DNA from 4 places in the Rhizobium hidalgonense genome. Region 1 is predicted to be linked to each of the others. Evidence: predicted binding sites of a transcription regulator. Region 1 holds the regulator's gene; each other region holds the start of a gene.

Region 1 (7,980 bases):
CTCGGTTCGCGGCAGTTTCCCTGCCGACGTCAAGGCGCAAGCCGCCGTCGAGCAGGATCTCGGCTATTCCATGGTGGCGACGGTCGCCCGCGGCCTGACGCTGCTGACATCAGATGAAACTGCAGCGGTTGCCGGCGATCCCGCAGCGCTTCAGGCCAAGCTCAGCGAAAAGGGCGTGCCGCTTGCCGGCCAGCCCCAGCCTTACATGCTCGACGCCGCCAAGACGCTCAACGCCATGAGCATGACGAGCCGCCTTGCCATGACGGCGGTCGTCTTCATTCTGGCCGTTGCCGGCGCCTTCTATGCGCTGCGCGCCATCGCCCCGCGCTTCCGCGCCCGCAACCGCGTCGAGCGCGTCATGCTCTGGGGCCTGCTGCTTGCCTCTTCGATCGCCATCCTGACGACGATCGGCATCGTGCTTTCCATGCTGTCGGAAGCCGCCCGCTTCTTTGCCGCCGTTCCCGCCGCCGACTTCTTCTTCGGCACCGTCTGGGATCCGCGTTTTGCCGGCGCCGGCAGCTCGTCCTTCGGCCAGTTCGGGCTGATCCCGCTGTTGCTCGGCACGCTTTATATCGGCCTGGTGGCGATGCTGGTCGCCGTCCCCGTCGGCCTGTTTGCCGCCATCTACATGGCCGAATACGCCTCGCCGAAGCTGCGCGGCGTCGCCAAGCCGCTGCTCGAAGTGCTCGCCGGCATCCCGACGATCGTCTACGGCTTCTTCGCGCTTGTCACCGTCGGCCCGTTCCTGCGCGATTTCTCCGCCCAGATCAGCGGTCTGCTCTCCGGCAGCTACACCAACTTCATTCAGGCGCAGAGCGTTCTGACAGCCGGCATCGTCATGGGCATCATGCTGATCCCCTACGTCTCCTCGCTGTCGGACGACATCATCACCGCCGTGCCGCGGGCCCTGCGTGACGGTTCGCTCGGTCTCGGCGCCACCCGTTCCGAAACCATCAAGAAGGTGGTTCTGCCGGCAGCTCTTCCCGGCATCGTCGGCGCGCTTCTGATGACGGCCTCGCGCGCCATCGGCGAAACCATGATCGTTGTGCTGGCCGCCGGTGTCGCCGCCCGCATCCAGATCAATCCCTTCGAGCCGATGACGACGGTGACCGTCAAGATCGTCAACCAGCTGACAGGCGACCTCGAGTTCACCTCGCCGCAGACGCTGGTTGCCTTCGCTCTTGGCATCACGCTGTTCTGCATCACGCTTTGCCTCAACATCTATGCGCTCTACATCGTGCGCAAATACCGGGAGCAGTACGAATGACGGATATTGTTTCTCCCACATCAGGCGTCACCGTCTCCAAGGCGCCGGCGCGCCGTGATATCGGCATCAAGCGCCGCTACGCCGCCGAGCGCCGGTTCCAGGCCTATGGCATCGCCGCCATCACCTTCGGTCTCGTCTTCCTGTTCATCCTGCTGTGGACGGTGATCGGCAAGGGTTACACCGCCTTCCAGCAGACTTCGATCACCCTGCCGATCGAATTCACCGAGAAGACGATCGACCCTGGCAATAAGCGTGCGACCGACCCTTCGGTGCTGGTCGCCGCCAACTATCCGGTTCTACTGCGCGACGCGATCGTCAAGCAGCTGAACGTCAACGCCTCGAGCAAGCCTGAGGTGCGCGATGCCACGGCCATGCTCTCCAAGGGTGCGCCGATCCAGTTGCGCGACATGGTCGTCGCCGATCCGTCGATCATCGGCAAGACGGTCAATGTCACGGTGCTCGCCGACGCCAATGTCGACAGCGCCAATAAGGGTCAGATCGACCTGACCGTCGATGAGAAGAACCGCAAGGTCAACGACAAGCAGGTTGGCTGGATGAACGAGCTGAAGGCGAGCGGGGCTCTGTCCAAGCAGTTCAACACCGGCCTCTTCGTCAACGGCAATTCCAGCCGTCCGGAGGCCGCAGGCCTCGGCGTCGCCCTCATCGGCTCGCTCTACCTGATGCTGATCGTGCTGGTGCTCGCTCTGCCGATCGGCGTTGCCGCCTCGATCTATCTCGAGGAGTTTGCGCCGAAGAACAGGCTGACGGATCTGATCGAGGTCAACATCAACAACCTCGCCGCCGTTCCCTCGATCGTCTATGGTCTGCTCGGCCTTTCCGTCTTCATCAACTTCGTCGGCCTGCCGCGCTCGGCTTCGCTGGTCGGCGGTCTGGTGCTGACCCTGATGACCCTGCCGACGATCATCATAGCTACGCGCGCCGCACTGCGCGCCGTGCCGCCGTCGATCCGCGCTGCAGCCCTTGGCCTCGGCGCCTCGAAGATGCAGATGGTGTTCCACCATGTTCTGCCGCTTGCTATGCCCGGCATCCTCACAGGCACGATCATCGGCCTGGCGCACGCGCTCGGCGAGACCGCGCCGCTGCTATTGATCGGCATGGTCGCCTTCGTCGCCAACGCGCCGACGACACCGCTCGATCCCTCGACGGCTCTGCCCGTGCAGGTCTATATGTGGGCCAACGAGGCCGAACGGGCCTTCGTCGAGCGTACTTCGGGTGCCATCATCGTCCTGCTCCTGTTCCTGATCGTCATGAACTTGGGCGCCATCCTCTTGCGTCGTCGCTTCGAGCGCCGCTGGTAAACGGAGTTACAAGATCATGAACATGTTGACCGAAGCTGCAGTTGAAAAGGCGCTGGATCAGAAGATGAGCACCGTTCCTTATAAGATGATCGGCCAGGACGTCTCGGTTTACTACGGCGAGAAGCGCGCGCTTTTCGATGTAAACCTGAACATCCGCGAAAACACCGTCACGGCGCTGATCGGTCCGTCCGGCTGCGGCAAGTCGACCTTCCTGCGCAGCCTCAACCGCATGAACGACACGATCGACGGCTGCCGTGTCGCCGGCAAGATCACCCTCGACGGCGACGACATCTATGATCCGGATATCGACGTCGTCGAACTTCGCGCCCGCGTCGGCATGGTCTTCCAGAAGCCGAACCCGTTCCCGAAGACAATCTATGAAAACGTCTCCTACGGCCCGCGCATCCATGGCCTTGCCAAGTCGAAGGCCGATCTCGACCAGATCGTCGAGACCAGCCTACAGCGCGCCGGTCTCTGGAACGAAGTCAAGGACCGCGTGCATGAATCCGGCACCGGCCTGTCGGGCGGTCAGCAGCAGCGCCTCTGCATTGCGCGTGCCGTCGCCGTCAGCCCCGAAGTCATCCTGATGGACGAGCCCTGCTCGGCGCTTGACCCGATTGCCACCGCCAAGGTCGAGGAACTGATCCACGAATTGCGCGAGAACTACACGATCGTCATCGTCACCCACTCCATGCAGCAGGCCGCGCGCGTCTCGCAGCGCACCGCCATGTTCCACCTCGGCAATCTCGTCGAGGAGAACGACACCGACAAGATGTTCACCAATCCCGACGATCCGCGCACCCAGGACTACATCATGGGCCGCTTCGGCTGATTTTGGCGATACGAAGCTTTCCGTTATTCGAAGGACAAAGCCCCATGGCATCGACACATATCTATTCTGCCTATGATGATGATCTGAAGTTCCTGTCCAGGCGGATTTCCGAAATGGGCGGCCTGGCCGAGCAGATGGTTGCCGAATCCGTCCGGGCGCTGGTCAACGGCGACACGGCGCTGGCGCAGAAGGTCATCTCCGACGATGTGATCCTCGATCACGCCGAACGCGAAATCGGCGACAAGGCGATCGTTACCATCGCCCGCCGTCAGCCGATGGCCGCCGATCTGCGGGAAATCATGGGTTCGATCCGCATTGCCGCCGATCTCGAACGGGTCGGCGACCTTGGCAAGAACACCGCCAAGCGCGTCATCGCCGTCCAAAGCACCGGCGTTCCCCGCAAGCTCGCCCGCGGCCTTGAGCATCTGTCCGAGCTGGCGCTCGTCCAACTCAAAGAAGTGCTCGACGTCTACACGACGCGCGCCGCCGACAAGGCCAGTGCGATCCGCGAGCGCGACAACGAGATCGACGCAATGTACACTTCGCTGTTTCGCGAGCTCTTGACCTACATGATGGAAGATCCGCGCAATATCACCAGCTGTACGCATCTTCTCTTCTGCGCCAAGAACATCGAGCGCATCGGCGATCACGCCACCAACATCGCCGAGACGATCTATTACATGGCAACCGGCGCCCAGCCGGAAGGCGACCGTCCGAAGGACGACAGCGCCAACACCGTTGGTGCAGTCACGGAATAACCGTCCGCACCCGTCAATTGCGCGCGCGCCCATGTGGGGCGCGCAAAGAGGTCGCAGCCACTTTTCTGATTTTGCGCAGGATGCATTGCTTAAATCATCCCCGGTTTAAGGATCATGCGCGAGGAGACCAATACGCATGATCCCGAGAGTTGCAGTAGTTGAAGACGAGGAGGCGCTCAGCGTGCTTCTTCGCTACAATCTCGAAGCGGAAGGCTTCGAGGTCGATACCATCCTTCGTGGCGACGAGGCCGAAATCAGGCTTCAGGAACGCACGCCCGACCTTCTCATCCTCGATTGGATGCTGCCCGGCGTCTCCGGCATCGAGCTCTGCCGGCGCCTGCGCATGCGGCCGGAAACCGAGCGCCTGCCGATCATCATGCTGACGGCGCGCGGCGAAGAGAGCGAGCGTGTCCGTGGGCTTTCCACAGGAGCCGACGATTACGTCGTCAAGCCCTTTTCGACCCCCGAGCTGGTTGCCCGCGTCAAGGCGATGCTGCGCCGCGCCCGCCCCGAGGTGCTGTCGACGGTATTGAAATGCGGCGATATCGAGCTCGACCGCGAAACCCATCGCGTCCACCGCAAGAGTCGCGAAGTCCGCCTCGGCCCCACCGAATTCCGCCTGCTGGAATTCCTGATGTCGTCGCCGGGCCGGGTCTTCTCCCGCTCGCAGCTCCTGGATGGCGTCTGGGGCCACGACATCTATGTCGACGAACGCACCGTCGACGTCCATGTCGGCCGCCTGCGCAAGGCGCTGAATTTCTCCAACATGCAAGACGTCATCCGCACCGTCCGCGGCGCCGGTTATTCGATGGAAGCCTGAGGCTGAGGGAGTGCGTGGTCGGCGTTCCCGCCTGCACAGCCCTTCCCACGCCCTTTCATCGCACCGGCGCGGCGTATGAGCCGGCACCGCCTTTCCTCCGTCATCCAGGCACCACCTCTCCTCCGTCATCCCAGGGCTTGACCCTGGGATCCATGCGGCTGGCACTGTGAGAAGAGCGATGGCATCCAGCTGCAGGGAAATTATCGAAGCCGAGTGCCTGGTTGTGGATCCCAGGGTCAAGCCCTGGGATGACGGAATGTATGGCTGGCTTTGTTGCCAAACACAAAGGCCGCCTTCCCACTCTACTCATAAAAAAACGGGCCGCGCGGCCCGTTTTTCATGTCCAGCGATGCCGCTTCTCAGCCGGCCCGCGCTGCCGCCCGGCGGCGTTCGTTGATTGGCTGGTAGGCAAGCTTCTGATGATAGCCGCAATAGGGCGAATTGTCGGGGGATTCGCAGCCGCAGAAATGGAAATCGTCCTTCAGCGGATCGCCGACCGGCCACTTGCAGGTGCGTTCGGTCAGTTCCGTCAGGCCGAGGCGGCGCGAGATCGGCACGACCACGTTGCCCTTCGGCACGTACTCCATTTCCTCGACCGTTTCGATCTCGATCTCTTCCTTCAGCATCGTTGCGCCCTGCTGGCGGGTAACGGTGCGGGTGGTGATGCGAGAGGCATAATTCGGTGCGCGCGGCGCCGAGGTATTGCGTTTCGGCGTGCGCGCCGTGGCGGCGGTGCCGCCGGCCTTGGCGCGGCCCGGAAGGCTGAGCCTATGTACTTTACCGATCACAGCGTTTCTGCTGACACCGCCAAGTTGCGCCGCGATCTGGCTGGCGCTCAGTCCTTCGGCCCAAAGCTTCTTGAGTTTCTCGACCCGCTCGTCTGTCCAGTTCATGCCCTGTCTCCACCTTCTGCGTTGGTGATGGCAGAATCCCTCACCGTTGTCCCGGAAGCCTCCGAAACAAGAAACGCTTGATCAATTTTGGTGACTAGTTCCGCCGCATGCAGTCTAGTAATTGAACTTTAACCTAGTGTGAGGCTGACTCCCTGACAAGAGTCGCGGGAATCCGGATGAATCGAATTCGTAGTTTTCCCCAACTTGCTGCCCCGGCGTGGCATTTCTGCAATATTGCCTGTTGAAGACTGAAAATGCCGCTGTACACCCTTGCTGCATACGCTAAGGGCGCAGTTTTGTTGACATTGCAGCGCGAAAAGGAAATAGTGCCGCTGGCCGCCGCAAGGCGGCATTTTTGATTTTTCGGGCCTGGTTTTTTCTTAGCCGGAGTCCGCTGCTGGATAACATCGATAGGAGACTCGCGCCATGGCCGAAGCCGCGCCGCTTTATGACACCTACTCTCGTGCCCCGCTGCGGTTCGAGCGAGGCGAGGGCGTGTGGCTGATCACCGAGAGCGGCGAGCGATATCTCGATTTCGGCGCGGGCGTCGCCGTCACCTCCGTCGGCCACAGCAACCCGCACGTGGTCGCAGCGCTGAAGGAGCAGGCCGACAAGGTCTGGCACCTTTCCAATATCTATGAGATCCCCGGCCAGGAGCGCCTGGCAAAACGGCTGACGGACGCCACCTTCGCCGACAAGGTGTTCTTCACCAATTCCGGCGCCGAGGCGCTCGAATGCGCGATCAAGACGGCGCGCCGCTACCAGTTTTCCAAGGGCCATCCCGAACGCTTCCATATCATCACCTTCGAAGGCGCCTTCCACGGACGCACGCTCGCGACGATCGCCGCCGGCGGCCAGGAGAAATATCTCGAAGGTTTCGGCCCCAAGGCGCCGGGCTTCGACCAGGTGGCGTTCGGCGATATCGAAGCGGTCCGCGCCGCCATCACCGATGCGACGGCGGCCATCCTCATCGAGCCGGTGCAGGGCGAGGGCGGCGTACGCCCGGCCACCCCCGAATTCATGAAGGCGCTTCGCCAGCTCTGCGACGAACACGGCCTGCTGCTGATCCTCGACGAGGTCCAGACCGGCGTCGGCCGCACCGGCAAGCTCTTCGCCCATGAATGGTCGGGCGTGACCCCCGACATCATGGCGGTCGCCAAGGGCATCGGCGGCGGGTTCCCGCTCGGCGCCTGCCTTGCCACGGCGGAAGCCGCCTCCGGCATGAAGGCCGGCACCCATGGCTCGACCTATGGCGGCAATCCGCTGGCCATGGCCGTCGGCGGCGCCGTGCTCGACATCATTCTCGCCGATGGCTTCCTCCAGCAGGTGCGCGACGTCTCGCTCGTCTTCCGCCAGGGCCTCGCTTCGCTGAAGGATCGTTATCCCGATGTGATCGAGGATATCAGGGGCGAGGGGCTTCTGCTCGGCGTCAAGGCCGCCATTCCCTCGGCCGAACTGCTGGAGGCGATCCGCGCCGCCCATCTGCTCGGCGTGCCCGCCGGCGACAACGTCATCCGCCTTCTTCCGCCGCTCGTCGTCACCGCCGAGGAAGCCCGCGAGGGCCTCGCCCGCCTCGAGCGCGCCGCCGAAAGCATCCGTGCCGCCAAGGTCAAGAAGACGGCTTGAAGGGATTGTGCCTTCGGGCGCACGACAGGTTAAGAACATGGCTCCTAAACATTTCCTCGATCTTTCGGCGGTCACATCAGCCGACCTCAGAACCATCATGAACGATGCGCTCGCCCGCAAGCAGGCCTTCAAGGCCGGCAAGGGCGACAAGCCGCTCGCCGGCAAGATGCTGGCGATGATCTTCGAAAAGCCCTCGACCCGCACTCGCGTCTCCTTCGACGTCGGCATGCGCCAGCTCGGCGGCGAAACGCTGTTCTTGTCCGGCACCGAGATGCAGCTCGGCCGCGCCGAGACGATCGGCGACACCGCCAAGGTGCTGTCGCGTTATGTCGATGCGATCATGATCCGCACCACCGAGCATTCAAGGCTCAAGGAGCTTGCCGAGCATGCGACCGTGCCTGTGATCAATGCGCTGACGGATGACACCCATCCCTGCCAGATCATGGCCGACATCATGACCTTCGA
Region 2 (7,980 bases), 1.8 Mb from region 1:
CCCAATCCGAAGGGTGATCTGCTGCCGGGCCTTTACATCAGGGTCCGCATCGAACAGGCCGTCCGCGAGAAGGCGATCCTCATCCCGCAACGCGCCGTCATCCGCGCGGCCGACGGCAAGGCGCAGGTCTATGTCGTCGAGCAGGGAGATGTGGCGCAGCCGCGCGACGTCGAGCTCGGTCAATCCTCCGGCAATGAATGGGTGGTCGAAAGCGGCCTGTCCGCGGGCGAGCGCCTCGTCGTCGACGGTGTGCAGAAACTGCAGCCGGGTGCCAAGGTCGCGCCGGAAGAGTGGCGTAGCGGCGAAGTCGCGTCCGGCGACGCCAAGAAGCCGGAGTAAGATCGATGGCACGTTTCTTTATCGATCGCCCGATCCTTGCCTGGGTCTTTGCGATCTTCATCTCCATTGCCGGCCTGATCGCGCTGCCGTTTCTGCCGGTCGCCCAATATCCGAAGGTCGCACCGCCGCAACTCAGCATCACCACCAGCTATCCCGGCGCATCGCCGCAGGACATCTATCAGGGTGTCACCCGTCAGATCGAGGAAGAGCTGAACGGGGTCGAGCACCTTTCCTATTTCGAATCGACCTCCGACACTTCGGGTGCGATGACGATCACCGCGACCTTTGCAGCCGGCACCGATATCGACCAGGCTTCGGTCGACGTTCAGAACGCCATCCGCCGGGTCGAACCGCGGCTGCCGCAGTCCGTCAAGGATCAGGGCATCACGGTCGAGGAGGCGTCGTCAGGCTTCCTGATGTTCATCTCGCTGACATCGACGGACGGGAAGACCGATGAGGTGGCGCTCGGCGACTATCTCAACCGAAATGTCATCGGCGAGCTGCGCCGTCTTGACGGCGTCGGCCGCGCGCAGCTGTTTGCATCGCAGCGGGCGATGCGCATCTGGATCGATCCCGACAAAATGGTTGGCCTCAACCTCACGGCATCCGATATCAGCACGGCGATTTCGGCGCAGAATGCCCAGGTCGCGGCAGGCCAGATCGGCGCGGCGCCCAATCCGATCTCGCAGGACCTGACGGCGACGGTGCTGGTCAAGGGTCAGCTGACCGATACCAAGGAGTTCGGCGATATCGTTCTGCGCGCCAATGCCGACGGCTCGAACGTCAGGCTGAGCGACGTCGCGCGCATCGAAGAAGGCAGCGAGAGCTACAGCTTTTCCACCCGGCTGAACGGCCAGCCGAGTGCTGCCATCGCCATCCAGCTGTCGTCGACCGGCAATGCCGTCAGCACCTCCAATCTGGTCAAGGCGAAGATGGAGGAGTTGTCACGATTCTTCCCTGAGGGCGTTGAATATTCCGTTCCCTACGACACCAGTCCGTTTGTGTCCGCATCGATCGAGAAGGTGGCGCATACGCTCGCCGAAGCCGTCGCGCTCGTTTTCATCGTCATGCTCATCTTCCTGCAGAGCTTCCGCTACACCATCATTCCAACGCTTGTCGTACCCGTCGCTCTGCTCGGCACGCTTGCAGTGATGTTTGCCGCAGGCTTCTCGATCAACGTGCTGACGATGTTTGCGATGGTGCTTGCCATCGGCATTCTTGTCGACGACGCCATCGTCGTGGTCGAAAATGTCGAGCGGCTGATGGCGGTGGAAGGGCTGTCGCCGAAGGAGGCGACCAAAAAGGCGATGCGGCAGATCACCGGCGCCATCCTCGGGATCACGCTGGTGCTCTCCTGCGTCTTCGTGCCGATGGCGTTCTTCCCGGGCTCGACCGGCATCATCTACCGCCAGTTCAGCCTGACCATGGTCGTCTCGATCTTGTTTTCGGCCTTCCTGGCACTGTCGCTGACGCCGGCGCTCTGCGCCACCTTCCTGAAGCCGATCAAAGGCCATCACGAGAAGAAGGGTATTGCCGGCTGGTTCAACCGCAATTTCGACCGGCTGACCGGCCGTTATGCCCGCACCGTCGGCGGACTGGCCAAGCGATCCTGGCGGGTGATGGCCGTCTATGTCGCGCTGGTCGTCGGGCTCGGTTATCTCTTCGTCAACCTGCCGAGCAGCTTCGTGCCGGATGAGGACCAGGGCTTCCTGATCGTCGACGTGCAGGGACCGCCTGAGGCGAGCCGCAACCGCACGGTGGCCTCGCTCGAAAGCATCGAGACGATCTTCAAGAAGGAGCCGGCGGTAGCCAACGTCGTCGCCATTCAGGGCTTCAGCTTTTCGGGGCAGGGGCCGAATGCCGCCCTGGTGTTCGTCACCCTCAAGGACTGGGCCGAACGCGGCGCAGGCAATTCGGTGCAGGAGATCTCCAACCGCACCAATATGCAGCTATTCGCGTTGAAGGATGCGACATCCTTCGCGCTGTCGCCGCCGCCGATCGAAGGCTTCGGCACCACCAACGGGTTCACCTTTCGCCTGCAAGACCGCGGGGGCAAGGGCCAGGCGGCACTGACCGAGGCCGCAGGAATGCTGCTCGGCAAAGCATCTCAGAACCCCATCATCGCCGGGATCCGTCCGGAAGGCATGCCGGATTCGGCCCAGCTGGTGCTGGTCATCGACCGCGAAAAGGCAAATACCTTCGGCGTCGCCTTCGCCGACATCAACAACACGATCACCTCCAACCTCGGTTCGAGTTATGTCAACGACTTCCCGAATTCGGGCCGCATGCAGCGCGTCATCGTGCAGGCGCAGGACAAGAGCAGACTTCAGGCCGAAGACCTGATGAAGCTCAATGTCCGCAATGCGAGCGGCGGCATGGTGCCGCTGTCATCCTTCGCGGTGGCCGAATGGCAGAAGGGACCGGCGCAGATCGTCGGTTATAACGGCTATCCCTCGGTTCGCATTTCGGGCGCCCCGGCCCCCGGATATTCATCGGGTGCGGCGATCGCAGAAATGGAACGGCTGGCCTCGGAGCTTCCCGACGGTTTCGGCTTCGAATGGACCGGCCAGTCGCTGGAAGAACTGAGATCGGGATCGCAGGCGCCGTTCCTGTTCGGCCTCAGTATCCTTTTTGTCTTCCTGCTGCTGTCGGGACTTTACGAGAGCTGGTCCATTCCGCTGTCGGTGATGCTGGTCGTCCCGCTCGGCGTGTTCGGCTGCGTGCTCGCGGTGATGAGCCGCGACATGTCCAACGACATCTACTTCAAGGTCGGTCTGATCGCGATCATCGGATTGTCGGCGAAGAACGCCATCCTGATCGTCGAATTCGCCAAGGACGGCTTTGCCGAGGGGAAATCGCTGATGGATGCCGCGATCGAAGGCGCTCGTCTTCGCTTCCGGCCGATCATCATGACCTCGCTCGCCTTCACCTTCGGGGTGGTGCCTCTGGCGATCGCCACCGGGCCAAGCGCCGCCAGCCAGAACGCGATCGGCACCGGCGTGCTCGGCGGCATGGTCTCGGCAACGGTGCTGGCGATCTTCTTCGTTCCCGTCTTCTTCGTCTTCGTGCTGCGTCTGTTGAGGACGAGACGGCCGGAGGCGGCGAAGGAGGAGGCTTCGGCGGGGCAGGAACCGGCGACGGTGACGTCGCCGACGTAAATGACGCGTCACCTCACGTGAAGAGTTGGCGGGTTGCCTTTGTAACCCGCCGGAGACCTACCCGGCGGTCTTCGGGGTGATTGTCACGTCGGCGCCATAGGCATCGCGCAGATCATCTTCCTGTCCCGGCTGCCGGTCAGCGGCCTGGTGCAACAGGATCGACTCGTATCCTTGCAAGCGCGTCCCTTCAATCAGCGTGACATCGGCGTTTCCGGGGTTGTCGGAACGCTCGAACCACTCGACAGGGCGGTGCAGAAAATTCATTTCGACCGCCCGGTTGGTGACGCCATGGCCGACGATGACGACGTTGTCGCTGCTGTTTTCGGCCTCGCGCATGACGGTCTGAAGGAAGAGGCGCACCCGCTGGGCCACATCCGCCCGGCTTTCGCCATCCGGCGGCCGCGCGTAGAACTTGCCGCTGTTGCTGCGTAGCCTTGCCCATTTTTCGAATTCTTCGGGAAATTTCTGCTTTTGTTCGGCGTGGTCATAGATTTCGGTGAAAAGACCGAAATCCTGCTCGCGCAGCAGGTAATCCTCCCGGATCTCGCCGACGACGCTTTCCGGCAAGGCTGTGAGCAGGGCATCCTTGCTCTGCCGTGTCCTGAGGAATGGCGAGTACCAGATCTGCAGCTTGCCGAAATCCGCGCCCGGCAATGCCTTCAAATAGGAGGCGATGGCGCCGCCGGCTTCCACCGCCTGGCGATGGCCCCATTGCGTCAGCGGCACGTTGTGATCGCCGAATTGGCGATAGGCCCGTTCGTTGAGGTTGCCGAGAGATTCGCCGTGGCGAACGAGAAAGAGACGCATCAGCCATCCCGCATTGTCGGATATGGAATCGCCGTCATCATGAACGCGCGCGATGGAGAGGGCAACATTGCCGGGAGGAAGCAGCCGACGATACGCTAGCTGCTTGCGTGGGATGGGGTTTGCAGGGCTTTTTCCCCAGTTTGTCATCTTCCTGAAACACGAGTCTGGTTTTGGAAGGCTAGATGAAAGATGGGGCATGAGCAGCAGCTCATGATAGACATGATGGAACCCAGACATTTCCGCACGCTCTTCATTTCCGATGTCCATCTCGGCTCGAAGGCCGCGAAGGTTGATTTCCTCCTGGATTTCCTGCGCCACCACGAGGCCGATACGATCGTTCTCGTCGGCGACATCGTCGACGGCTGGCGCCTGAAGCGCAGCTGGTACTGGCCGCAGGTCTGCAACGATGTCGTTCAGAAGCTTCTGCGCAAGGCGCGCAAGGGCACGCGCGTTGTCTATATTCCCGGCAATCACGACGAATTCCTACGCGATTTCCCAGGCATGCATTTCGGCGGCATCGAGGTCGTCGATCGCATGATGCATGACGGCGCCGACGGCAAAAAATACCTGATCCTGCACGGCGACGAATTCGACGTCGTCGTCCGCAACGCGCGCCTGCTCGCCTATCTCGGCGACTGGGCCTACGACACGGCGATCCGCATCAACATCCTCTTGGCCGCCGTTCGCCGCCGCCTCGGCATGCCCTACTGGTCGTTCTCGGCCTGGGCGAAGCTGCAGGTCAAGCATGCTGTCAACTTCATCGGCGAGTTCGAGCGCGTCGTTGCAGAGGAAGCCCGCAAGAACGGCGCCGACGGCGTGATCTGCGGACACATCCATCATGCCATCATCCAGGATATGGACGGCATCCGCTATATCAATACCGGCGATTGGGTTGAAAGCTGCACGGCGGTCGCCGAACATGAGGACGGCACCTTCGAACTGATCACCTGGCGGGCGCTCGCCAGCAGCGTGCCGGCGCTTGTTGCCCTCGAGCATCTCGAAGATGCAAAACTGGCCCCCCAGGCTGCTTGATTTTGGCCGCGTGATTTTGGCGCCGGCGTATCCGCGCCGCGCTCCCAGTGATTTAGCCGTTACCGCCAGGTGACAGGCCCCATTATTTTCTAAAACGTTTCAGTGAGGCTATTTCTCGCAATAGTCGCTTCCAGGGTGGTGTGTTAGGACAACGATCAGTTTCCTTCAGGTCCACCGATGATTCCCGCTCAACATTCCCCGAGTGAGGGAGCGCCGCCGCGCTTCCGGCTGCTCAGTGCGCTTTCCTATTGCGCCCCGCTGCTCGTCAACGGCATCGTTCTGCCGTTCTTTCCGGTCTGGCTCGCGACCCACAGCTTCAGCGACCACGAGATCGGCATCATCCTTGCCATACCGATGGTGGTTCGCGTGCTGGTGGCGCCTGTCGTGGCCATGATCGCCGACCGTCTGAAGGAACGCGCCGACGTGCTGCTCTGGTCGGGCGGCCTGTCGCTGCTGACGGCGATCGCGCTTTTCTGGACGACCAGCTTCTGGCCCGTGACTATCGTTTACGCGCTGCAGGGCGCCACCTTCGCGCCCTATGTGCCCGTCGTCGAATCGATCGTCATTTCGGGCGTGCGCCGCTGGGGGCTCGATTACGGGTCGATGCGCGTTTGGGGCTCGATCGCCTTCATCGTCTCGACGCTGGTCGGTGGCCAGATGGTCAGCCGGTTCGGCGGCGGAATGGTGCTTGTCGTCATGGTGTTCGGCTTTGCCATGACCGTTGTTATGGCGATCTTCTGTCCGCGCATCGGGCCGACGCGGCGCCGCGGCCAGCCGATCAACATTCCAGCCGCTACCGGCAGCGGGCTGCGCGAGCCGCATTTGCTGCTGCTTTTGATCGGTGTCGCCATCCAGCAGTCGAGCCATGCGGTACTCAACGCCTTCTCCTCGATTTATTGGCATCAGCTAGGCTTTTCAGGCGCTCAAGTCGGCCTGCTCTGGAGCGCCGGCGTTGCTTCCGAGGTGACGGTGTTCTTCCTGTCGAAGCGCCTCAACCGGCGCTTCAACGCCTGGACGCTGATCCGCTTCGGCTGTGCCGTCAGCGTCTGCCGCTGGATCCTGTTTCCCATGAATGCGGGTTTTGCCGGTTTTTTCCTGCTGCAGTGTTTTCACGGCTTCACCTATGCCTTCGTGCATACGGGCGTGCAGCGGCGGATCATGGCGACGGTGCAGGAGACGCAGGAATCCTCGGCGCAAGGCGCCTATTTCTTCTATGTCGGCATGGCGATGGCGCTGATGACGCTGGCGTCGGGTTATCTCTATGCCTGGCTCGGCGTCGTCAGCTATTACGTCATGGCGCTGGTCGCATTCTCCGGCCTCGGCCTTGTCATCTTGGCCTACTACCTTCAGCCCCAAAGCGTGCTTTCGGGCGGAAAGACCAGGGAAGCGGCGTAGCGCAGGCCGGGTTCGCGATCGCGGGCAAGCAGCAGCGGACCGTCGAGATCGACGAAATCGGCATTCTGGGCGAGCAGCACGGCGGGCGCCATTGCCAGCGAGGTGCCGACCATGCAGCCGATCATGATGCTGAATCCGAGGCGTTCGGCCTCGGCCTTCATCGCCAAGGCTTCCGTCAGGCCGCCCGTCTTGTCGAGCTTGATGTTGATCGCGTCGTAGCGGTCGGCAAGGCTTGCGAGATCACCGGTATGGTGGACGCTTTCGTCGGCGCAGACCAGCAGCGGCCGGCGGATTTCAGCAAGCAGCGCATCGCGGCCGGCCGGCAGCGGCTGCTCGACGAGAGCCACACCCGCTTCCGCAGCGATATGGAGATGGCGTTCCAGCACCGCTTCCGGCCAGCCCTCATTGGCATCGAGGATGATGGCGGCGTCGGGTGCGGCCGCACGGACGGCGCGGATGCGGCTTTCATCGTCGCCGGTTCCGACCTTCACCTTGAGCAGCGCGCGGCCGGCATGTTCGCGCGCCTGGGCGGCCATCACCTCCGGTTCACCAAGCGAGATGGTGTAGGCAGTTGTGAGCGGCTTCTGATCGGCAAGGCCGAGACGAGCCGCGACGCTTTCGCCCGTTCGTTTCGCTTCGAGGTCCCAGAGGGCGCAATCGACGGCATTGCGAGCAGCGCCCGGCGGCATCGCCGACAAAAGGTCGCGGCGCGAGATGCCGGCCTCGACCAGCGGACGCGCGGCCTCGATCTGGGCGAACACGCTCTCCATGGTCTCGCCATAACGGCGATAGGGCACGCATTCGCCAAGCCCGCGCGCACCGTCTTCGGCGAGCGCGCAGGTGATTACCTCGGCCTCGGTCTTGGCGCCGCGCGAGATGGTGAAGCTCCCGGCAATCGGAAAGGAATTCATCTGAATATCGAGGCTGCGCGGCATTATTGCTGTCCTGCGAGCATGGAAATTGCAGCCTGCTTCTGTATATTGACGCGCCGGCGCCGAACCATCGTTCGCGATTCGGCAATGTCGCTGCAAGCCTTGAAAGACATAAGTATCTTGAACGCCGAGAATCGCAACGTTGCCTCACTTGAAGTGGACGACCATGCCGATGGTTCGGGGCAGCATGTTCGTCTCAAGGGCAACTGGCGCAGTGCCTATGTGCATTTCGTGCTGCGCGACTTCGAAAAGCTCCTGCACCAGAAGGCCGGCGATCTGACGGTCGATCTCTCCGACATTTCCGATATCGATACCGC
Region 3 (7,980 bases), 130 kb from region 1:
CATTCTGATCGGAGAGACAACCGATCCCTTCTCGCTCGAAACGGTGCGAGCCACCATGGGCTCGGTGTTTGCCGTTCCCGTGGCAAGGGCGACGCCGGAGGAGTTCATCGCCTGGCGGAAATCGGCCGGCGTTTCCGTCGTTGCGACACATCTTGCCGGCGCGGTCGATTACCGCACGATCGACTACCGGAATAAGCCCGTCGTACTCTTGATGGGCAACGAGCAATCCGGCCTGCCGGAGCAACTGGCCAGGGAGGCCGATGCGCTTGCCCGCATCCCGCAGCAGGGCCGCGCCGATTCGCTGAACCTCGCCGTCGCCACCGCCGTCATGCTCTTCGAGGCGCGCCGCCACCTCCTCTCACTTGCCGAGGGCAAATGACTGAACCGACGTCTATCCGCCCCGCGCTGTTTTCGCGCCCGGCGCCGATCCTCTTCTTCATCATCGTCGCCGTGCTCATCGACCAGATCGTCAAGATTGCCGTCGATCATACCCTGCCGCTGCAGGAGGCGGTGCCCGTCATTCCGATGCTGGCGCTCTACCGCACCTATAATCTCGGCGTTGCCTTTTCGATGCTGGAGGGCATGGACGGCTGGTTCATCGTCGGCATGCGGCTGATCATCGTCGCCTTCGTCATCTGGTTGTGGTACCGCACGGCTAAGGACCGCTGGCTCGCCCATCTCGGCTATGCGCTGATCATTGCCGGGGCGATCGGCAATCTCGTCGACCGCTTCGCCTACGGCCATGTGATCGACTACATCCTCTTTTACACCGAAAGCTGGTCCTTCGCGGTGTTCAACCTCGCCGACAGCTTCATCACCATCGGCGCCGGCTGCGTCATTCTCGACGAGCTGCTGCTGCCAAAAAAGGCCGGCCGCTAAAATCTTATCGATTTCCTGAAGGCATTCGGAAGAGGCCTCATGTTAGCCAGATAGCATGCAGAGTCTGGGACAATTGCAGGAAACATTGTCCGCCGCCTTCGGCGGACCCGCCGCCAAGCCGCGTGAAGAGCGGATGGCGGGGTACTCCTCGCGACCGCGCGCATCGGCGCCTCAGGCAGCCGATGACCGCCAGACAAGGCCTGCAGCGACACGGCGCCTGCTGGTCTACTGGCTTGGCGGCGCAGGCCTGCTTGCCGCGATGATCCTGACGCTGCTTGCCCATGCCGGCGATCCGCTGCTGCTGTCGGGCGGGCTTGTCGTTCTCGGCCTTGCCGTCATCGCCAGTTATGCCGTCCTGATGGTTCGCCGACGCCGGCGCCCCAGCGGCGGCAAATCCTTGCCGGACTGGAGCGATGGCGCAAAGCTGTTTGCCGATGTGCACGACGTACTCGGCGATATCACCGTCAGCCGCAGCATGGACCGGCGCATCATCTCCGCCAACGACACGTTTCGCCGCCTGACCGGACGGCTGCGTCCGGAGGGACTGAGCTGCGAGGAGATCGGGCTCGCCTTCCGTCCCGGCCCGATACCGCATTGCTTCGACGTCGAGATTTCGACGCCGGACGGCCAGCGCATCTTTCTCTGGCGCGACGTCGTCACCCGCGATCCGGCTAACGGCCGTCTGCTGCTGCAGAGCGTGGCGCGTGATGTGACCGACGAGAGGCTGATCGCGCAGGGCCGCGAAGAGGCCCGCCAGAAAGCCGAATATAACAGCGCCGCCAAATCGCGGCTGCTTGCCACCGTCAGCCACGAGGTGCGCACGCCGCTTTCCGGCATCCTCGGCATGACGCACCTGCTCGCCGAGACGCGGCTGACGCAGGAGCAGCAGGACTATCTAGCGAATATCCGCCAGTCCGGCCACGCGCTGACGCAACTGGTCGAGGATCTGCTCGATTTCTCCACCATCGAGGTCGGTCGCTTTGCGCTGCATCCACGCTCGGAATCGCTGCGCAAGCTGCTCGAAAGCGTGGTCGAGATGCTCGCCCACCGGGCGCATGAAAAAGGCATCGAGATCGGCGCCACGGTGTCATCCGACGTGCCGGAGAATATGAGCTTCGATCCGGCGCGGCTGCGCCAGGTTCTCTTCAACGTCATCGGCAATGCCGTGAAGTTCACCCAGGTCGGCGGCGTTTTCATCCGCGTGTCGCTCGACGTCGACGACCTGTCGATCACCGTCACCGATACTGGTCCGGGCATGACGGCCGAGGAGCAGGCGCGCGTCTTCGGCGAATTCGAGCAAGGCGGGAGCGTCGCCGACAAGAGCAGCGGCACCGGGCTTGGCCTTGCCATCTCCGCCCGCATCATGCGCGAATTCAACGGCACGCTGACGGTAGCCGGCGAAAAGGGCAGAGGCAGCGAATTCACCATCCGCTTCCCTGTCGATATCGGCAGCGAGCGCCCCGACCGGCGCAATACGCTGCTTGCCGGCAACAGCGTCGTGCTGTTGGCACCGGCAGGGGCAGCGCGCGCCGCCATCGCCGAGACGATCGCAGCACTCGGCGGCCTCTGCCATCTTGTTGCCGACGGCGAGAGCGCCCGGGCAACGCTGCTCGGCCTGGCAAACAGCGGAAAGCGGCCGACCGACATCATCATCGACCATCGTATGTCGGCGGAATTTTCCGCCCATCTTGCCGACCGCGCCGAAATCGCAGCCCTTGGCCTGCGCAAAGTGCTGCTCGTCAATCCGGAGGAGCGCAGCGCCCATCCGCTTGATCTTTTCGACGCCTGGCTGATCCGGCCGCTGCGCGAACAATCGCTGATCGACGTGCTGCGCGGGCGCATGCGCGGCATGGAGAAGCGCGACGCGCTGAACGACAATCAGCCGGGGTTCGGCCTGTCGATGGCGGAGACGATGGTTGCCGCCAGCGGGCTGAACATCCTGCTGGGCGAGGACGATCCGATCAATGCCATGCTGGTGCGCGTCGTCCTTGAGAAGGGCGGGCACAAGGTGCGCCATGTCGAGGATTTCGAGGCACTTCTCGACTGCGCCCTGTGCGAGGCGAATGCCCGGCCGGACATCATCATCAGCGACCTGTCGATGCCTGGCGGCAACGGCATCGATATGCTCGGACGGCTGCGCGGCCACGAGAGACGGCTCGATCTTGCCCCTGTGCCGGTGATTGTGCTGACCGCCGACAAGAGCGACGAATCGCGCCGGCAGGTCTTGCTGAACGGCGCCAACCGCGTCATGGTCAAGCCGGTCGACCCGGTGCGCCTGCTGACCGAAGTTCAGGCGGTCGCCGCACTTTCCGCCCGCCGGGCAGAGGCGCGATAACGTGCCGCGGCGGGCTGCCTGCTTCTTGCGTTCAGAAATTCAATATGTCACTTTCCTGTCGCAGAGAAGTGTTTTATGGCGTCGATAAGCCGGTAACGGGAGAATCGCCATGTCCGCCATCGACATCCTGAATCGTGACACCACCGTGGAGGCCGCACGGCCCTCGCCGGCTGCTGCGCAGACGGACGGCGATATCCTCGGCCGCATCGGCAATCTGGAAACCCGCCTTGCCCGCACCGCGCGAGAGATCGATGCCGCCCAAGCCGTGCGCTACCGCGTCTTCGTCGACGAAATGAAGGCGCAGTTGCCGCTGGATGCTATGCGCCGCCAGCGCGATGTCGATGCTTATGACGCCTTTTGCGATCATCTTCTCGTTCTCGACCGCACGATCGAGGGTGACCCGGAAGACCAGATCGTCGGCACCTACCGGCTGTTGCGCCAGGATGTCGCTATCGCCAATGGCGGTTTTTACTCGGCTTCCGAATTCGAGATCGAGGGCCTGATTGCCAAACATCCGGACAAGCGCTTCATGGAGCTTGGCCGTTCCTGCGTGCTGCCGGAATACCGCACCAAACGCACCGTCGAGCTTCTGTGGCAGGGCAACTGGGCCTATGCGCTGAAGCACGGCGTCAACGCCATGTTCGGCTGCGCTTCCTTCCCTGGCGTTTATCTCGAAAGCCACGCGCTGGCACTGTCTTTCCTCTACCATAATGTGCTGGCGAAGAACGAATGGGCCGTCGGCGCCTTGCCGCATCTCGCCCGCAACATGGACCTGATGCCGGTCGAGGCCATCAACCCGAAGCGGGCGCTGATGGCCCTGCCGCCGCTCATCAAGGGTTATCTCAGACTCGGCGCCATGGTCGGCTCCAGCGCCGTCATCGATCATGCCTTCAACACGACCGACGTGCTGATCGTGCTGCCGATCTCCAGCATTTCCGACCGCTACCTCAACTATTACGGCGCCGACGCCGGCCGCTTCGCGAGCTAGTCTAAAGCCTTCTTCTACGCCGCCCGGTAGATTGCCGCAAAACAGCCGAAGTGAAAGAACCCCACTTCAAGCAATGTACCGCAACGGCTGTCGGTTGGAAGGATCGCGTAGATCCTCTCGGGCGGCTTGCAAGCGGATTGTCCTGAGATAGGCGGCCGGTGTGGTTCCCTTGAACTCACGAAAACCGACTTCAACAGCGCGAATAGACGCGTCTTGGGGGATGTGACGTCTGTCATGGGACCCAACCGGCTGATGAAATTAGAAACAATTGAGCAGCAAAAGCGTCACCCATGGCTTTTTCAAAGTCCGGGCAGGCAATTCATGCCGCGCGTAAGCGGTTATTGTATCAAAAGTATGACTTATGGACAGTGCCTTGGAACTCCTGAGGCGGGCGAGCCCAAACCTCTAGAAAATCCATAAAAAACAATGCCCAGCCGACCTGCTGTCGGCCGGCATTGAATGCCGCTCATGTGTGAGCAGGATAAGATCTACGAGACGCCATAGGCCGCGATCGCCGCCATGTTGACGATGTCGCTGTCCTTGGCGCCCATCGAGGTGATCTGCACCGGCTTGTCGAGGCCGACAAGGATCGGGCCGATGACCGTGGAGCCGCCGAGTTCCTGCAGCATCTTGGTCGAGATCGAGGCCGAGTGGAAGGCCGGCATGACCAGTACATTGGCCGGGCCGGAAAGACGGCAGAAGGGATATTGCTCCATCACCTTGCGGTTCAGGGCGACATCGGCGGCCATCTCGCCGTCATATTCGAAATCGACGCGGCGCTTGTCGAGGATCTTTACCGCCTCGCGCACCCGCTCGGAGCGTTCGCCGGAGGGATGGCCGAAGGTGGAATAGGCAAGCATGGCGACACGCGGCGGATAACCCATGCGCCTTGCCAGACCGGCTGCCTCCTCGGCGATATCGGCAAGCTGCTCAGCCGTCGGCATGTCATGCACCGCCGTATCGGCAACGAAGACGGTGCGGCCGCGGCAAAGCGCCAGCGACACACCGATGACGCGGTGGCCGGGCTTCTCGTCGATGCAGCGACGCACATCTTCGAGCGCCGTCGAATAGTTGCGGGTGATGCCCGTGACCATGCCGTCGGCATCGCCAAGCGCCACCATGGTGGCGGCGAAATGGTTGCGGTCGTTGTGGATCAGCCGCTGGGCGTCGCGGTGGAGATAACCGTGCCGTTGCAGCCTGGCATAGAGATAGTCGATATAGGCCTCGACGCGGGTCGAGATACGGGCATTGACGATCTCGAGGCCGGGGCGGTTGAGATCGATGCCGGCGCGCTCGGCCGTTGCCCGGATCAGGTCCTCGCGGCCGAGCAGGATGGCGGTGCCGAGTTCCTGGTTGGCGTAGGACATCGCGGCGCGCAGGACCTGTTCTTCCTCGGCCTCGGCAAAGACGATCCGCTTCGGGCGGCGGCGCACCCGTTCATAGAGGCTGGCGAGCGTCGAGGCGATCGGATCGCGGCGCGCCGAAAGCTCGCGGGCATAACCGGCCATGTCGGTGATGACCTTGCGGGCAACGCCGGTTTCGATCGCCGCTTCGGCAACCGCAACCGGGATCGCCGAGATCAGCCGCGGATCGAAGGGGACGGGGATGATGTATTGCGAGCCGAAACGCGGCCGGTTGCCCTGATAGGCGGCAACCACGTCATCCGGCACATCCTCGCGGGCAAGGTTTGCCAGCGCCCTGACGGCGGCGATCTTCATCGCGTCGTTGATGGTGGAGGCGCGCACGTCGAGGGCGCCGCGGAAGATATAGGGAAAGCCGAGGACGTTGTTGACCTGGTTCGGGTAGTCCGAACGACCGGTCGCCATGATGGCGTCGTCGCGGATGCGGGCTACCTCTTCCGGGGTGATTTCGGGATCGGGGTTGGCCATGGCGAAGATGATCGGCCGATCCGCCATCGAGCGGATCATCTCGGCCGAGAAGGCGCCCTTCTGCGACAGACCGAAGACGACATCCGCGCCCTCCATCGCCTCTTCCAGCGTGCGCGCGTCGGTCTTTGCCGCATGCGCCGATTTCCACTGGTTCATGCCCTCGGTGCGGCCCTGGTAGATGACGCCCTTGGTGTCGCAGAGGATGATGTTGTCGGGCGCAAACCCCATCGCCTTGACGAGTTCGACGCAAGCGATCGCCGCAGCACCGGCCCCGTTGCAGACGAGCTTGGTCGACTTCAGGTCGCGGCCGGTCAGCTCCAGCGCGTTGATCAGGCCGGCAGCGGCGATGATCGCCGTTCCATGCTGGTCATCATGGAAGACGGGAATATCCATCAGTTCGCGCAGCCGGCTTTCGATGACGAAACAATCCGGCGCCTTGATGTCTTCGAGATTGATGCCGCCGAAGGAGGGACCAAGGAAACGGACGCAGTTGATGAACTCGTCCACATTTTCGGTATCGATTTCGAGGTCGATCGAATCGACGTCGGCGAAGCGCTTGAACAGCACCGCCTTGCCTTCCATGACCGGCTTGGAGGCGAGCGCGCCGAGATTGCCGAGACCGAGAATTGCCGTGCCGTTGGAAATGACGGCAACCATGTTGCCGCGGGCGGTATAATCATAGGCCGTCTGCGGATCGGCGGCGATCGCCTTGACGGGCACGGCGACACCCGGCGAATAGGCAAGCGACAGGTCGCGCTGCGTCGCCATCGGTTTGGTCGGGTTGATTTCCAGCTTGCCGGGCCGGCCCGTGGCGTGAAAATCGAGCGCCTCCTGGTCGGTAACTGATGTCGCCGGCCGGTCCTTCTTATCGATATCGGGCATAAATCCTCCAACGTCCTGTGGGCGACGCTTTGCTCTTCCTCAAATGCTGTTGTCATCTATAGCGGCGCGCGGATAGGGTTGGCACCTGTTTTTTTGGGAAAAACTGCACCTCCGTGAACGCACGAATAGACACAGAGAATGAAGCCTTTTCGGCTGCCGAGCTGGCCACGGCGGAAAGCCGTGCCTCGGCGACGCCGATGATGGAGCAATATATCGAGATCAAGGCGAACAATCCGGGTTCGCTGCTGTTCTATCGCATGGGCGATTTCTACGAGCTGTTCTTCGAAGATGCGCTGGAAGCCTCCCGCGCGCTCGGCATCACCCTGACGAAGCGCGGCCAGCACATGGGCCAGGATATCCCGATGTGCGGCGTTCCGGTGCATGCGGCCGATGATTATCTGCAGAAGCTGATCTCGCTCGGTTTCCGCGTCGCCGTCTGCGAGCAGGTCGAGGATCCGGCCGAAGCGAAAAAACGTGGCGGCAAATCCGTCGTCAAGCGCGATGTCGTCCGCCTGGTCACACCAGGCACGATCACCGAGGAAAAGCTGCTTTCGCCCTCGGAATCCAACTATCTGATGGCGCTGACCCGCATTCGCGGCGGCGCCGAACCGTTGCTGGCGCTGGCCTGGATCGATATTTCCACCGGCGTCTTCCGGGTTGCCGAGACCGAAGCCTCACGGCTGCTTGCCGATATCCTGCGCATCGATCCGCGCGAACTGATCCTGCCCGAGACGATCTTCCACGATCCGGAACTCAAGCCGGTGTTCGACGTGCTCGGCCGCACCGCGGTACCGCAGCCTTCGGTACTCTTCGACAGCGCCAGCGCCGAAGGCCGGATTGCGCGTTATTTCGGCGTCGCGACGCTCGATGGCTTCGGCACCTTCTCACGCGCCGAGCTGGCGGCGGCGGCCGCCGCCGTCGCCTATGTCGAAAAAACCCAGATCGCCGAGCGGCCGCCGCTTGGGCAGCCGGAGCGGGAAAGTGCGGCGTCGACGCTGTTCATCGAT
Region 4 (7,980 bases), on a different replicon from region 1:
TTCGGATTGCGGTTTGTCTAAAGGGCTCGATCAGTTCGTTGCAGCGATTTCCGCATCGAACCTGCGGAGCAGTCGACTTCGTTCTTCCGGCGAGCCGAAGGTAGCGAAGTCATAGTCCACCATCTTGATCATCGAAATGTCGGGGGCTGCGAGCGGCAGGCCGGATTTCGCGTTGGATGGCACCTGGTTCTGGCCGGACGCCGCCCCCGTCCCCTGCCCTTCCGGGCTCAGCGCGAAATCGACGAAGCGCTTCGCTTCCTCGATGTTCCTCGCACCCTTGACGATGCTCACGGCGCCGATCTCGTAGCCGGTGCCTTCGCAGGGTGCGACGATCACAAGCGGATAGCCCGCCTGCTTCTGCGTCACAGCGTCATGCATGAAGGAAATGCCGATCAGCGTTTCTCCGCGCGCCGCCGCCTTGATAGGCGCAGCTCCGGAGGGGGTGTAACGCTCGATATTGCGGTTGAGCGCAGCGAGATAACGAAAAGCCTCGTCCTCGCCGAAGAGCTGCACGAGCGTCGCAAGCGTCGTGAAGGCGGTGCCGGACGAATTCGGATTCCCGCTCTGGATGCGGCCGCGATAGGCGGTATCGGTCAGGTCCTTCCAGCAGGTCGGAGCTGGCAGCTTCAGCTCGCGCAGCAGATCGGCATTGTAGGCAAAGCCGAGCGCCCCGGCGTAGATGCCGGCCGAGCGGCCGCCGGACATGGCGAAGAAATTCTGCGCCCAGGGCAGCATGTCGCGCTCGTGGGCCGGCTGGTAGGGTTCGAGGAGATTTTCAGAACCGGCCTGCAGATGGGTGTCGCCCGTGCCGCCCCACCAGACGTCGACGGCCGGCGCTGCTTTCTCCGCGCGGATCTGATTGAGGATATCGCCCGTGCTCTTGCGGGTTACCGAAATTTCGTGCCCGCTCTTCGCCTCATAGGCCGTCTTCATCGCGGCACACCACATCTCGTCGACACCGCACAAAACGGTCAGCGACGAGGCAGCTATGCCGGAGCCGGCGCTCGCCAGCCACAAAGCCGCGACCGCGCTGAAAGCGGTGATGCCTCTCACGATTTCCTCCCATTGGACCTTGCGTCCCAATCTCCGCAGTCAGGATGTCACATCTGCTGCCTCGCGCAATCGAAGAATGGTTACGGTTCTTACAGCTTTATCCGCGACGAACCCTCAAAAATGACAAAGGTTACAATTGTGACAAAGCCCATAATACGAGCCCGCTTTGAAGATCGCGACGGCCCTGCCTATAATGAATGCGGGAGGACGTGCATGTGTTGAATGAGAGGATCAGCATTCTGATCGTCGAGGACGATCCGGACATGGCGGAGCTTATCTCCGACCTCGTGGAAGCGGAGGGCTGGACGCCGTTGACTGCGCCGTCGGCGGAGGAGGCCGCGATCGTGCTTTCGTGCGAAACCGTGCACCTCGTGCTCGTCGACCATAACCTGCCCGGAACCTCCGGCCGCACCTTTGCGCAACGCCTGCGGGCGCAGACCAATATCGGCATCGTCATGGTGACGGCTGCCGGCAGCGCCGCAGACCGAGTGCTTGGCCTGGAAACGGCGGCCGACGACTATGTCGTCAAACCCTTCGAGCCAATCGAATTGACGGCTCGCATCAAGGCCGTACTGCGCCGGACGATCCCCTCGCTGAAGCCGGAGCGGGAAAGCGAGCGGGACCACGAGCCCACGTCCCTGAAGCTCGGTGACTGGTCGGTGGATCTGAAGAGCCGCCGCGCCATCTGCCGCACTGATCCTGCCAAGTCGCTGACGAGCGCCGAATTCGCGCTGCTCGAAATCCTCGCCGAAACGCCGAACGCACCTGTGAGCCGCGCCCATATCCTCGATCGGCTGGGCGCCGAAAGCGAGCGTTATATCGACCGTAATGTCGACGTGCTCGTGCTGCGTCTGCGTCGCAAGATCGAGCGCAATCCGGATCTGCCGCGCCATATCAAGACGCGCCGCGGCAAGGGCTATGTTCTCGACACCGACGATGGCGAGATCGTACCTTGATCAGTCGCCCCTTCCTCTCCTCCATCGCCTTTCGCCTGCCCTTTGCCATCGCCTTCATCTGCGTGCTCGTCTTCAGCCTGGCGACCATCGCCGTCTACGGCCTGCAGCGGGCGCGCCAGGAGATGGCCGCCTATGGCCTGCAGGCGTTTTCGAGTCTCGCCAAGGCCTCGCTTGTCTCGCGACAGGTTTCCGATCTCGTCTCCAGCGCGCCCTTCCTGATGAATGCGACCTCGCCCTACCGGGTCTCCAGCGAAAGCCGGTCGGTCGTCGTGCAGGTCGATACGCTATTGCGCGCCATGCAACCGGAAAACGACGGGGCTACCGTGAAGGGTTTTGCCGGCAGCCGCATCGTCGAGCTGCTGGATACGATCCGCACGCAGACGACGACGCTTGCCGGCGACGCCGAATCCGCTCAGCAGCACAAGGCGGAGGCTGCGGCAGCACTCGGCGAAATCGCGACCGGCAGCGGGATTGCTGATGCCGATTTCCGCAGTCGCCTGAACGCCATCGTCCAATCCGCATCCAATTCGGACAGCCTGTTCCAGCTTGGCGAATTGCGCCGGCGCTACGTCTCCGAAACCGCCCCGCGCCTCGAACGGGCCGCGCCGGATATTCGGATTTCCGCCGCCGAGCTTGCCCCTTACGAACGGGTCTTCGAGGCACAGACACGCTATCTCCTCGAAATGTTCGCCATCCGCGCCGCCGTCTCGCGCCTGCATACGGTCTCGCGCGATCTGTCGCATGCGACGGAAACCCAAAGCGAGGCCGTTGCCCGCAGCCTCAGCGACGACCTCGTCTCCACCTCCGATGCCTTGAGCCGCATCCTCGTCATCGTCGCCGTCGCCTCGTTGCTGGTCCTGGCAATGGCCGTCGTCTCGATCCGCTCGGTCATGCGCGTCTCACGCGGCATCGTCGCGCTTTCGAACGGAATGAACGCACTGGCGGAAGGACGCAAGGATGTCGATGCGCCGCGCTATGGCGGCACGGAGACCGAACTGGTGCGGCTGCTCGAGGCTTTCCGTGCTTTCCGGGAGAGCGTCGAGCGCGTGAGCCGGCTGCGGCGCACGGCGGAGGCCGCAGCCCGCACCATCCGCTCCACCTTCCGCAGTATGAACGAGGGCATCGCGCTGTTCGATTCGCGCGGCCGGCCGATCACCATGAACCGGCGCGTCATCGAGCTGGTCGGCTGGTCCGGTTCGGCCAGGAAACTGCCGCTCCGCAGTTTCGTGACGCCGCTGCCGGAGATCGATCCGACACTCCTGCCGGCCGAGAACGACGCCGGCCTGCTCTCCGACCGGTCCGTGCTACGCCACCGCTCCGACGCCGGCCAGGTGACGGAGGTGTCGCTATCGCGCCAACCCGACGGCGGCATCGTGCTGCTGGCGCGCGATATCACCGATATGGACCGGCAGGAGGCGGAGGCAGCAAAGATCCAACGCCTCGACGGCATCATGCGTATGACCCACCAGGTGAGCCACGAGGTCGGCAACATGATCGGCATCATCACCGGCAGCCTCGGCCTGCTGGAACGCGACACCGGCTTCAACGACCGGCAGAAGCGGCACCTCGCTCGCATCCGCAAGGCAGCCGACCGCGGCAGGTCCTTGGCCGGGAGCATGCTTTCCATTGGCAGCCAGCAGCCGATCCATCCGGACGCGGTGGAAATCGGCGTGGTCCTGCGAGGCATGGCCGACGTGCTGGAAATCGCAATCGGCGAAAAATGCCGGCTTGCCTTCGAGATAGGTGACGACCTGCCGACCGTCCTCATCGACACGGCACTCTTCGAGCAATCGATCCTCAATCTCTGCCTCAACGCCGCCGCGGCCATGCCGGCGGGCGGAACGATCCTCATCCGTTGCGCCCGCAGCGAGGCCGGCGTGACCGTCAGCGTGACCGATGACGGTATCGGCATGTCGGCCGAAGCGGTCGACAAGGCCTTCGAGCCCTATTTCACGACGCGCGACGCCGAAGGCGGCGCGGGCCTTGGCCTCGCTGTCGTCTATGGCTTCGTCCGCCAAAGCGGCGGCGACGCTCGTATTGCCTCGGCGCCGGGCAAGGGAACGGTCGTCGAACTTCTGTTTCCGGCGTGAATTGCGTTCTTGGCCCGCTCGTCAGGAACCGAATTGCGCCGCAACTCCTGAATATGAAGAAGGTCACAACCCAATCAAAACGGCTGGCTGACCACACCAAGACGATCCTCGCAGGCGGGTCTGCACAGCAGTACGGTGCTTTCGCCCAATCGCCGACAACGGGTGTCGAAGCTCTCCTGGTCACGACCCGTGAGACGGGGTTCTGGACGATACCCAAAGGGTGGCCGATTGAGCTCCCCAGCAAGTTGCAGAAAGAGAAGCGTGGGAAGAAGCTGGTGTGAAAGGTCGGGCAAGGAAGCGGATCAATCAGCCATCTCGTCTCGGAGTTCATTCTACTAAAGCCCTCGCCGGCAGTCGCAAGCACCTGCAATTTGCAGCTCGTGTGAAGAGGACCGACCGCGATGACTCCCGATAATTCAAATCTCGAGGCAAGTGATCTTTTCCATCGCACGTCAGTCGTTTATGACGGTTTTATGACAACCCGGATTGGGAAGATTTATGATTAGCGTATTCAAAAAACTCATGCCACGCGAAGACAAGTTCTTCGAACTCTTCGAGCAGCATGCGCGCACCGTCCAGGGCGCCGCTGACGCAATGCGTGAGATCTTCGGCGGCCACGGCGACCTTGAAGCCCATTGCCAGAAGATCGTCGATCTAGAGAACCAAGCTGACGACATCACCCGCGAGGTGCTGCTCGCCGTGCGCCGCAGCTTCATAACGCCCTTTGATCGCGGCGATATCAAGGATCTTATTCAGTCGATGGATGACGCAATCGACATGATGCACAAGACCGTGAAGACGCTTCGCCGCTTCGAGCAGAAGACCTTCGATCCCGGGATGAAGGAAATGGGTGTCCTCATCGCCGAAGCCGCGCGCCTCATCTGCGAAGCGATTCCGCTCCTCGACAAAATGGGAAGCAACGCTCAACGGCTGACGGCAATCGCCGAGGAGGTGACGCGTGTCGAGGGCCGTTCCGACGAACTCTATGAGCAGGGCCTCAAAGATCTCTTCCGGGCGCACGGCAATGGCAACGCGATGGCCTATTTGATCGGCAGCGAGATCTATTCCGAGCTCGAGAAGGTGGTCGACCGCTTCGAGGACGTGGCCAACGAAATCAGTGGCATCGTGATCGAGAACGTCTGATGGAAGCCACGCTTGCCTTTCCCCTGCTGGTCGGCCTGATCGGCGTCGCACTGTTCTTCGACTTCCTCAACGGCTTGCATGATGCAGCCAATTCCATCGCCACCATCGTCTCGACGCGTGTGTTGAGGCCACAATATGCCGTATTCTGGGCGGCCTTCTTCAATTTCATTGCCTTCCTGTTCTTCGGCCTGCACGTCGCCGAAACGATCGGCAAAGGCATTATTGACCCTGCCATCATCACGCCGCCGGTGATATTCGCCGCGCTGATGGGCGCGATCATCTGGAACATTGTCACCTGGATCTTCGGCATCCCATCGAGCTCGTCGCACGCACTGGTTGGCGGCCTGATCGGTGCCGGCGTCGCCAAAACCGGCGTCTCGGCCATTGTCTTCTCAGGCGTCTTCAAGACGGTCCTCGCCATCTTCATGTCGCCGATGATCGGCTTTCTCCTGGCGCTTTTTCTCGTCCTCGTCGTCACCTGGCTGTTCGTCCGCCAGACGCCCTTTGCCGTCGACAAGAGCTTTCGCATCCTGCAATTCGTCTCGGCCTCGATGTATTCGCTCGGCCATGGCGGCAATGACGCGCAGAAGACCATGGGCATCATCGCAGTGCTGCTCTACTCGCAAGGCTATCTCGGCAGCACTTTCCAAGTCCCTCTCTGGGTGGTGATTTCCTGCCAGACGGCGATGGCTCTCGGCACGCTGTTCGGCGGATGGCGCATCGTGCATACGATGGGTTCGAAGATCACCAAGCTCAATCCAATGCAGGGCTTTTGCGCCGAGACAGGTGGTGCGCTTACGCTCTTCGGCGCGACCTGGCTCGGCATTCCGGTCTCAACGACGCATACGATCACCGGCGCCATCGTCGGCGTCGGCGCGGCCAAGCGCGTCTCGGCCGTTCGCTGGGGGCTGGCGAGCAATATCCTGATCGCCTGGATCATAACGCTGCCGTCGGCGGCCTTGATCTCGGCCGCGTTTTATTTCGTCACGTCCTTATTCTAAATCCTTGGCCCTTCGGCAGAGGATAGCTCGGGGAAGCGATGCCGAGTGAGCAGGAACCCGGTCATCTGAGATCCGGCGAGTTGATGGGAAGCAAACGGGCATCGCGGTGCGACAATCCGCAAACCGGCAAATTCGCTGGAAGTTTCCGACGCCAGATCATCAGCTTATCGATATGAAGTTTGGCGTGAGCACTGACCCGCGCCCTTCGCCCATTTCTTTCGCGAGAATTCGGCTTCTGGGAAAGCCATAGCCAAAAGCATCCAGCGACAAGCTTCTCGTGCTCTGCCGGCGCTGCTTCCGCGCCTGATCTTGTGATAGACGCCATCGTGCCTCACACCCCAGAGAGCTGCTGCCGGTCCGTCCGAGCCCCCAGTCGACGCTCAAATATTGAGCAAAATGCCGCAAGTGTACACAATTCCAAATCACTCAAGGAGCGGGGACCAAAAACATCAACAGGTTACAAGCTGGCACACCTCTTGCATGGAATGTGCTGAGTTGGTGGCTAGGGTTCCGGCGCTTCTTTGAAGTGCGGCTGGTCCGAGAGCCACCACCGACGGGGGAGAAATCCCGTCGGGTGCACGGCGGGACAAAAGCCCGGGAGACCTCGTAAGCCAAGGGATTGGTGGCACGATGGTCTTTGCCGATCCCTTTTGAAGAAAAGCAGAAGGGGAATTTCAATGCAGACTTTTTCGAAGATTGTTTCCACCACGGCGCTAGCGGTATCGCTGATACTTGGGCTGGCTTCCGTCGCAGAGGCGGAACAGAAGACCGAATTCAAGGTGGCCTGGTCCATCTATGTCGGCTGGATGCCCTGGGGTTATGCGGCCGATCACGGCATCGTCAAGAAATGGGCTGACAAATACGGCATCAAGATCGATGTCACGCAGTTCAACGACTATGTGGAGTCGATGAACCAATACACGGCCGGCGCCTTCGACGCCGTGACGCTGACCAATATGGACGGGCTGTCGATCCCGGCCGCCGGCGGCGTCGATACAACAGCCGTGATCGTCGGCGACTTCTCGAACGGCAATGACGCCGTCATCCTGAAGGACAAGGCGGGCCTTTCCGACGTCAAGGGTCAGAACGTCAATCTCGTCGAATTCTCGGTCTCGCACTATCTGCTTGCCCGTGCGCTCGAAAGCATCAAGTTGACGGAACGCGACGTGAAGGTGGTCAATACATCTGATGCCGACATGGTCGCAGCCTACAAGACGCCCGACGTCACCGCCGTCGTCACCTGGAACCCGCTGGTTTCCACCATTCTCGAAGATCCCTCGGCCAAGAAGGTTTTCGACAGCTCGCAAGTGCCGGGCGAAATCATCGACCTGATGGTCGCCAATAGCGGCGTGCTGAAGGACAACCCGAACTTCGGCAAGGCGCTTGCCGGCATCTGGTATGAGACGGCCGCCCTGCTGCGGGCAGACACCACCGAGGGCAAGGCAGCCCGTGAGGCCATGGGTTCGGCTTCGGGCACCGATCTTGCCGGCTTCGAAGCCCAGCTTGCCGCCACCAAGCTCTTTGACAAGCCGGCTGATGCCGTTGCCTTCACCTCTTCGCCGAATCTGCCGAAGACCATGGATTTGGTGCGCAACTTCCTCTTCGAGAAAGGCTTGCTCGGCAACGGCGCGCCGTCGGCTGACGTCATCGGCATCGAAATGCCTGATGGCAAGGTGCTGGGCGATACCGGCAATGTGAAGCTGCGCTTCACCGAGACCTATATGAAGGCCGCCGCCG

What was found. The regulator PhoB, encoded in region 1, activates phosphate uptake and scavenging genes when phosphate is short. The targets are predictions, from matches to a motif close to TGTCATNNANCTGTCAT.
Region 2: FFM81_RS09555 (UDP-2,3-diacylglucosamine diphosphatase) is a predicted target of PhoB. The motif match lies at 4,446-4,462, and genes of this name have one in related genera.
Region 3: olsB (l-ornithine N(alpha)-acyltransferase) is a predicted target of PhoB. The motif match lies at 3,260-3,276, and genes of this name have one in related genera.
Region 4: FFM81_RS25360 (DUF47 domain-containing protein) is a predicted target of PhoB. The motif match lies at 4,562-4,578, and genes of this name have one in related genera.

The regions. Positions count from the first base shown of each region.
Region 1 is NZ_CP054027.1:3,789,767-3,797,746, reverse strand. It holds gene pstC (phosphate ABC transporter permease subunit PstC) at 1-1,267, shown strand, start outside; gene pstA (phosphate ABC transporter permease PstA) at 1,264-2,586, shown strand; gene pstB (phosphate ABC transporter ATP-binding protein PstB) at 2,603-3,418, shown strand; gene phoU (phosphate signaling complex protein PhoU) at 3,463-4,176, shown strand; gene phoB (phosphate regulon transcriptional regulator PhoB) at 4,313-4,996, shown strand; gene FFM81_RS18415 (GcrA family cell cycle regulator) at 5,356-5,889, opposite strand; gene FFM81_RS18410 (aspartate aminotransferase family protein) at 6,316-7,515, shown strand; gene argF (ornithine carbamoyltransferase) at 7,553-7,980, shown strand, end outside.
Region 2 is NZ_CP054027.1:2,002,282-2,010,261, forward strand. It holds gene FFM81_RS09540 (efflux RND transporter periplasmic adaptor subunit) at 1-339, shown strand, start outside; gene FFM81_RS09545 (efflux RND transporter permease subunit) at 345-3,497, shown strand; gene FFM81_RS09550 (histidine phosphatase family protein) at 3,555-4,304, opposite strand; gene FFM81_RS09555 (UDP-2,3-diacylglucosamine diphosphatase) at 4,494-5,336, shown strand; gene FFM81_RS09560 (MFS transporter) at 5,514-6,731, shown strand; gene dgcA (N-acetyl-D-Glu racemase DgcA) at 6,683-7,666, opposite strand; gene FFM81_RS09570 (MlaE family lipid ABC transporter permease subunit) at 7,766-7,980, shown strand, end outside.
Region 3 is NZ_CP054027.1:3,924,152-3,932,131, forward strand. It holds gene FFM81_RS19095 (TrmH family RNA methyltransferase) at 1-379, shown strand, start outside; gene lspA (signal peptidase II) at 376-879, shown strand; gene FFM81_RS19105 (PAS domain-containing hybrid sensor histidine kinase/response regulator) at 935-3,214, shown strand; gene olsB (l-ornithine N(alpha)-acyltransferase) at 3,324-4,202, shown strand; partial or broken gene FFM81_RS19115 (helix-turn-helix domain-containing protein) at 4,217-4,409, opposite strand; gene FFM81_RS19120 (NADP-dependent malic enzyme) at 4,691-6,973, opposite strand; gene mutS (DNA mismatch repair protein MutS) at 7,087-7,980, shown strand, end outside.
Region 4 is NZ_CP054028.1:875,584-883,563, forward strand. It holds gene FFM81_RS25340 (ABC transporter substrate-binding protein) at 31-1,053, opposite strand; gene FFM81_RS25345 (response regulator) at 1,251-2,009, shown strand; gene FFM81_RS25350 (ATP-binding protein) at 2,006-4,099, shown strand; gene FFM81_RS25355 (NUDIX hydrolase) at 4,153-4,380, shown strand; gene FFM81_RS25360 (DUF47 domain-containing protein) at 4,598-5,242, shown strand; gene FFM81_RS25365 (inorganic phosphate transporter) at 5,242-6,243, shown strand; guanidine-I (ykkC/yxkD leader) riboswitch at 6,735-6,846, shown strand; gene FFM81_RS25370 (putative urea ABC transporter substrate-binding protein) at 6,921-7,980, shown strand, end outside.